DNA from 3 places in the Thermobifida halotolerans genome. Region 1 is predicted to be linked to each of the others. Evidence: riboswitches for the same ligand, from Rfam matches in the RefSeq annotation. Region 1 holds a riboswitch; each other region holds the start of a gene.

Evidence for each region. A riboswitch is a leader RNA that binds a small molecule or an ion and turns the genes downstream of it on or off. The one in region 1 is predicted to bind thiamine pyrophosphate.
Region 2: linked by a shared signal. The riboswitch ahead of tenA (thiaminase II) and the one ahead of NI17_RS23915 (ECF transporter S component) in region 1 are both predicted to bind thiamine pyrophosphate.
Region 3: linked by a shared signal. The riboswitch ahead of thiD (bifunctional hydroxymethylpyrimidine kinase/phosphomethylpyrimidine kinase) and the one ahead of NI17_RS23915 (ECF transporter S component) in region 1 are both predicted to bind thiamine pyrophosphate.

What each region holds. Positions count from the first base shown of each region.
Region 1 covers NZ_CP063196.1:5,408,446-5,410,701, forward strand. Annotated here, with positions in the region: gene glgP (alpha-glucan family phosphorylase) at 1-571, shown strand, start outside; TPP riboswitch at 943-1,048, shown strand; gene NI17_RS23915 (ECF transporter S component) at 1,155-1,760, shown strand; gene NI17_RS23920 (ABC transporter ATP-binding protein) at 1,765-2,256, shown strand, end outside.
Region 2 covers NZ_CP063196.1:4,264,987-4,267,242, forward strand. Annotated here, with positions in the region: gene NI17_RS19135 (hypothetical protein) at 1-186, shown strand, start outside; gene tenA (thiaminase II) at 250-957, opposite strand; TPP riboswitch at 942-1,049, opposite strand; gene NI17_RS19145 (pyridoxamine 5'-phosphate oxidase family protein) at 1,177-1,614, opposite strand; gene NI17_RS19150 (response regulator) at 1,656-2,256, opposite strand, start outside.
Region 3 covers NZ_CP063196.1:3,149,082-3,151,337, forward strand. Annotated here, with positions in the region: gene NI17_RS14100 (acyl-CoA synthetase) at 1-87, shown strand, start outside; gene NI17_RS14105 (DUF368 domain-containing protein) at 311-1,270, shown strand; TPP riboswitch at 1,416-1,514, shown strand; gene thiD (bifunctional hydroxymethylpyrimidine kinase/phosphomethylpyrimidine kinase) at 1,505-2,256, shown strand, end outside.

The DNA.
Region 1 (2,256 bases):
GCGGTGGCTGGAGATGGTCAAGCACACCCTGGTCTCGCTGGGGCCCAAGGTGCTGGCCACCCGCATGGTCCGCGAGTACGTGGAGCGCCTCTACCAGCCCGCCGCGGTCTCCTCCCGGCGGCTCGTCGCCGACGGGCAGCGCGGCGCCCGCGAGCTGGCGGCCTGGAAGCGGCGGGTCCTGCACGCCTGGCCGGGGGTGCGCATCGAGCACGTCGAGGTGGCCGGCAAGGACGGACCGCCGCAGCTCGACGGAGAGCTCGTGGTGCGGGCCACCCTCGTGCTGGGCGGGATCGACCCCGAGGACCTGAGCGTGGAGGTGGCCCTGGGCCGCGTCGACGAGGCCGACGAACTGGTGGAGCCGTCCTTCACCGAACTGACGCCCCTGGAGGACCGGGACGTCGCGCCACCCCTGGTGCGCTTCGCCGGGACGGTCCCGCTGGACCGCGCGGGCGCGTGCGGCTACACGGTCCGGGTGCGGCCCAGGCACCCGCTGCTGACCCATCCGGCCGAGATGGGCGTGGCCGTGGTCCCCGAGCCCGCCACCGGGATCGGCGGTCTGGTGCTGCGCTGATCCGCCCGGCCCGCCCGGCCCGCCCGGCCCGCGCGGGCCGGGCTCAGCAGCGCCTGGACGGGCGGGGGTGCGCGCCGAGCAGTCGGCCAGCCATGTCGCTGGGGGCGGCGACCTCGTCGGAGGCCAGGGGGCGGAGAAGCGCTGCTCGGCGTCGTCGTGCGTCCCCTCGAACAGACCGTCGCCGACACCGCGGCCTGGTACCGCGCCCACGGCCGCCCTTCCCGGCCACCGGCCGCTGACCCGTCTTCCGCCCCGAGAGGAACCGCGACCCCACCCGCCCCGAACGCCACACCGCCGCGGCGGCCCGGACCGGGAAACGGCCGGGGCGGCTTGACCCGCGGCGCGGGCGTACGGCCATAATGATGGGGACAACCGAACGACAGGGGAGCGCCTCAGCGCTGAGAGTGCGGCACAGCCGCAGACCCTTACACACCTGATCTGGGTAATGCCAGCGAAGGAAGTCGTGGGAACCGCCACCGGTGGCGTGCTCTCGCGCACCGGTGCTCCCGGTGCGCACCACCCACACCGCCGGTGTGCGCTCTTGGCCGCAGAGCCCTCCGTCATGCGCGAAGGGACGACGACCATGACCACCCCGGCCGACCCCCAGTCCGGGCGAGACCTCAAGACCCTGCTGAACTGGCGCACCGTGGACATCGTGGTGGCCGCCGTCATCGGCGTCGCCGTCGGCATCGTGTTCTGGCTGTGGAGCGCGCTGTGGAGCGCCACCACCGGCCTGTTCGCCTTCTTCCCGCCCGCCCAGGCCGTCCTCTACGGCATGTGGATGGTGCCCGGAGTCCTCGGCGGGCTCATCATCCGCAAACCCGGTGCCGCCCTGCTGACCTCCCTGGCGGCGGCCTCCCTGGAGATGGTCCTGGGCACCGCGTGGGGAACGGCCGTGCTGGTCTCCGGTGCCCTCCAGGGACTGCTGAGCGAACTGGCCTTCCTCGCCCTCGGCTACCGCCGCTGGGGCATGGGCGCGGCCGTCCTGGCGGGAGTCGCCGGGGGAATCTCCCCGGCCATCCGGGACAACATCACCTCCCACATCACCTGGCCGCTGTCCCACCAGATCGCCTACGGGGTGATCGTGCTGATCAGCGCGGGCGTCATCGCGGGAATGGGCTCCCGGGTCCTCACCACGCGCCTGGCCGCGGCCGGGGCGCTGGCCCCCTTCCCCTCCGCGCGGGGATGACCCGGTGTCCGCCGCGAACCGCGACGGCGGCCCCGGCGCGCGCGTCGAACTCTCCGGCTGGGGCTGGAAGCACGCCGGGCGCGCCGAGTACACGCTGCGCGATGTCGACCTGGTGATCGAGCCGGGCGAGCGCGTCCTGCTGCTGGGCGCGTCCGGCGCGGGCAAGAGCACCCTGCTGCACGCGCTCGCCGGACTCGCCGGACCCGACGGCGCCATCAACGGGGAACAGGAGGGCCGCCTGCTCGTCGACGGGGAGCCGGCGGCCCGGCGGCGCGGCGCGATCGGCCTGGTGGCCCAGGACCCCGAAAGCCAACTGGTGATGGCCCGCGCCGGGGACGACGTCGCGTTCGGACCCGAGAACCTGGGTGTGCCCCGCGCGGAGATCTGGGCGCGCGTGGACGAGGCGCTCGCACGCGTCGGCTTCCCCTACGGGCGGGCGCACTCCACGGCGGCGCTGTCCGGCGGCGAGAAGCAGCGGCTGGTCATCGCCGGAGTA
Region 2 (2,256 bases), 1.1 Mb from region 1:
GGGGCCACCGAGCAGACCTCCACCAGCGACACCGTCGGCTCGGTCACCGGCTCCGCGCCGGGCGTCGTGCCGCAGCGCGGCGCCGCTCCCGCGCAGCCCGCCGCCGAGGACCCCGCCAAGTCGCTGGGCCTGTCCACGGAGGGCCTGGTGGGCAAGGGTCTGCTGGGTGAGGGCCTGCCGCTGTAGCCACCGTCGACGGGACGGCCCGGGGTGTGCCGGCCGCGCGGACCGGCACACCCTCCAGAAGAATCAGGTCCCGTTCGGAGGAGTCCAGTCCTCCAGGGACCACGCCATCTCCCAGAACCGCACCTCGTAGTGGCAGCTGGCCACGAACGCACGCTCGATCCGCTCCCGCTCGGCGGGACCGGCCTCGGCGGCCAGCACGTCCAGCCGGGAACGCAGCGTGAGGAGCTTCTCCGTCATGGAACGCTCGACGTAGAAGTCCCACCAGCCGTGGAAGGGGTGGTCGGCGGCGAGAGGAGTCTCCTCGGTGAAACGCCTCGCCGCCCACAGGTAGGTCCACGGGCACGGCAGCAGCGCGGCCAGCAGCACGCCGAGCGTGTCGTGCCCCGCCGCCGTCATGTGGTTGATGTAGGCCTGCGCGCTGGGAGCGAGCCGGTCGACCTGCGCCTCCTCGTAGGAGACGCCCGCGTACTCGCACAGCGCCTCGTGTGCCCGGCTCTCCTCACCGAGGATGAAGGCGGCGCTGTCGTGGAAGAACCGCATCCACTCCCGGTCGGGCGACAGCGCCAGTCCCAGGCCGTAGCAGCGGACGTAGGCGGTCAGGTACTGGTGGTCCTGACCGACGTAGTGCAGCACCTGCTCCTTGGCCAGGGTTCCCTCGCGCATGCCCTTGAGGAAGGGATGCTGGTAGAAGGCTTCGAACAGGTCCGAGTGCCGACGCCCCAGGTCGGCGGTGAAGCCGGTCTCATCGGCGGCAACAGGAAGTACGCCCACCGTTCCTCCGCTCGTGCTAACGAGATCAGGTTCGACGGGTTCGGGCCCGCGGCCCGTCTCAGTCCCCGTATGGGACACCCCGCGTGGTTACGTCCGCCACTCTAGCCGTTCCGCTCCGCGTCCGACAGTGAGGGGTACGCGATGGCCGCCGGACCGGCCGAGCGGGCGGTCGCCGCCGGCCCCGGGGAAGGGGGATCGACGGAGGAGCCGCGGAGGAGGTCAGCGCCTCGTCGGGATGCGCCGCCCGGTGACGATGTCGGTCACGATGCGGATGTAGTGCGAACGGGACCCCGGCGCCCAGGGGTTCAGCGGCAGCGCCTCCAGCACCGCCCGCTCCGCGGGGTCGTCGACCGCCCGGCCGAGACCGATCACCATGACCGACCAGCCGGTGCGTTCCGTCACGTCGTAGTCGTCCACCTCGAACGCGACCACCGTGTCCTGGGTGGCCTGCGCGAGCTTGGACCCGGGCGACGTGCGGATGATGATGTCCGTTCCCAGCATGGCGAAGTTGACCGGCTGGACGGCGGGGAGCGCCTGGTCGGTGAAGACGATGCGTCCGATCGGGGCCTGGGACAGCAGCCGCAGGCACTCCTCCCGTGCGAGCACCTCCAACCCGGCCGTGTCGGTGGCGACCGCGTTGTGCCCCTCCACGTTCATGCGTGTTTTCCCTTCTGAGCGCTCTGTCCTCCCGGGGAGAGTCAGATCTCGTTCTTCGCCCGCAACTGCGCGACGAGCACCGCCGCCTGGGTGCGACGCTTGAGGTCGAGCTTCCCCAGGAGGCTGGAGACGTAGTTCTTCACGGTCTTCTCCGCGAGGAAGAGCCGCTCCCCGATCTGCCGGTTGGTCAGGCCCTCCCCGATGAGGTCGAGGATCTGCCGTTCCTGCGGGGTGAGCACGGCGAGCGGGTCGGGCCTGCCGCTGTTCTCACGCAGCCGCTCCAGCATGCGTCCGGTGCTTCGCGGATCGAGCAGCGAACCGCCCGCCGCGACCGTGCGCACCGCTCCGACCAGGTCGGATCCGTGGATCTGCTTGAGCACGTATCCGGCGGCGCCCGCCATGACCGCTTCGAACAGCGCCTCGTCGTCGGCGAAGGAGGTGAGCATCAGGCAGGCGATCTCGGGGTGACCGGACCGGATCTCGCGGCACACCTCGACCCCGGAACCGTCGGGCAGCCGCACGTCGAGCACCGCCACGTCCGGCCTGACCACGGGAATCCGGTGCAGCGCCCGCTCCGCGGTACCGGCCTCGCCGACCACCCGCAGGTCGCCCTCGTCCTCCAGCAGCGAGGCGACGCCTCTG
Region 3 (2,256 bases), 2.3 Mb from region 1:
GAGGTCAGGCGGACCGCCGTGGGCAAGCAGGACTACCGGTGGGCCTCCAGGGTGGCCCGCGAACCGCAGCACGCGCTGTCCGGCTGAGCACCGCGCCGCTGTACCCGCGCCGACGGCGGCGGTGCGGCTCTGTCGCCGTGTCAGCCCGCTCCGCCCTACACTTGGTGCCTGCCTGCCGGACCACATCGACCTCCCCGCGAGCGCACCGCGCCAGGCAGCCCTTCCGTTTCCGCTGGGCGTCGACACCCCGCACCCGCCCCGGCACGGTGCGGGACGTGCCCGACTCCCCTTTCACGACGAGAAGTAGGACATGGCGAAGTCAATCGGCACCCATCTGCTCAACGGCGTGCGCGGCGGCCTCATCGGAACCGCCGAAGTCGTCCCCGGTATCAGCGGCGGAACCGTCGCGCTGATCACCGGCGTCTACGAGACGCTCATCGGCTCGGCGGGCCACGTGGTCAGCGGGGTCAGACTGCTGGCCGCCGACCTCGTCCGCGGCAGGGGCCTGGCCCGCGCCCGCGAGGAGTTCGGCAGGGCCGACTGGGGGACCATCCTCGCCCTGCTGGTGGGCATGGCCCTGACCGTGCTGGTCGCGGCGAGACTGCTCGCCCCCCTGGTCGAGCACAACCCCCAGGAGTCCTACGCCCTGTTCTTCGGGCTGGTGCTGGCCTCCCTGTGGGTGCCCTACTCGGCGTCCGGGCGGCACTGGAGGATCGGCGACTACCTGATCGCGCTCGCGGTGGCGGCGGCCGCGTTCTTCCTGACCGGCCTGCCCCCCTCCGAGGTGGAGCCCAACCCCCTCATCGTCATGGGCGCCGCCTCGGTCGCGATCTGCGCGCTGGTGCTGCCGGGGGTCTCGGGCTCGTTCTTCCTGCTCACCTTCGGCCTGTACACCACGACGATGGACGCGATCAACAACCGCGACCTCGGCTACATCGCCACCTTCGCCGCGGGCGCGATCATCGGCCTGGCCCTGTTCGTCAAACTGCTGCAGTGGCTGCTGGACCGGTTCCACCACCTCACCCTGGTGGTGATGACGGGACTGCTGGCCGGATCGCTGCGGGCGCTGTGGCCGTGGCAGGACGAGGGCCGCGGCCTGCTGGCCCCCCAGGACAACCTCGTGCTGTGCGCCGTGCTGGCCCTGGTGGGCGCGGCCCTGGTCATCGGCATCATCCTGGTCGAGTACCGGCTGACCGCCCGCGGTGGGCAACCGTCCGGGCCCGCCTCTCCCTCCGTCCGGTCCGGGGACAGCGACGAGGTCCTGCACTGATCCCGCCGCCCGTACCGGCGTCGGGGAGCCGAGGCCGCCGGCCCCCTCGGGCCGGGGCGCCCTGAAGGCCCTCTCCCGGCCTCCCGCACCGCTCGCGCCGCCCCTCCGCGCCGTCGGAGGGGCGGCGTCGCGTTGCTAGCCTTGCCCTGTGGGCGCGGGGTGCCGACCCTCCCGGTCGGCTGAGAGAACACCCGCTGAACCTGAACTAGGTAGTACTAGCGGAGGGACGTCCCGGTGAGTCACAACATCCTGTCCATCGCGGGCACCGACCCCAGCGGCGGAGCGGGCATCCAGGCCGACCTGAAGGCGTTCTCGGCGCTCGGCGGCTACGGCATGACGGTGGTGACGGCACTGGTCGCGCAGACCACCACCGGTGTCAGCGAGGTGCACGACGTTCCGGCCGCGTTCGTGCGCAGCCAGCTCGACACCCTGCTGACCGACGTGCGGGTGGACGCGGTCAAGATCGGCATGCTGTCCAACACCGAGGTCATCGAGGTGGTGGCCGCGGCGATCGACGCCTACGACCTGCCCAACGTGGTCGTCGACCCGGTGATGGTGGCCAAGAGCGGCGACCGCCTGCTGGCCGCCGACGCCGTGGAGGCGCTGCGCACCGAACTGCTTCCCCGCGCCGACCTGATCACCCCCAACCTGCCCGAGGCCGCCGACCTGCTGGGCGAGGCCGAGGCCGCCGACGAGGCGCAGATGCGCTCCCAGGCCGAGCGGCTGCTCGCCCTCGGCCCCCGGCGGGTGCTGCTCAAGGGTGGCCACCTGTCCGGCGCCACCAGCACCGACCTGCTGCTGTCGGCCGACGCCCCCGCGGAGGTCCTGACCGCCGAACGGGTGTCCACCACCAACACGCACGGGACCGGGTGCACGCTGTCCTCGGCGGTCGCGGCGCTGCGCCCGCAGCGGCCCACCTGGTCGCAGGCGGTGCGCGAGGCCAAGGACTACCTCACCGAGGCACTGCGCCACGCCGACGAACTCGA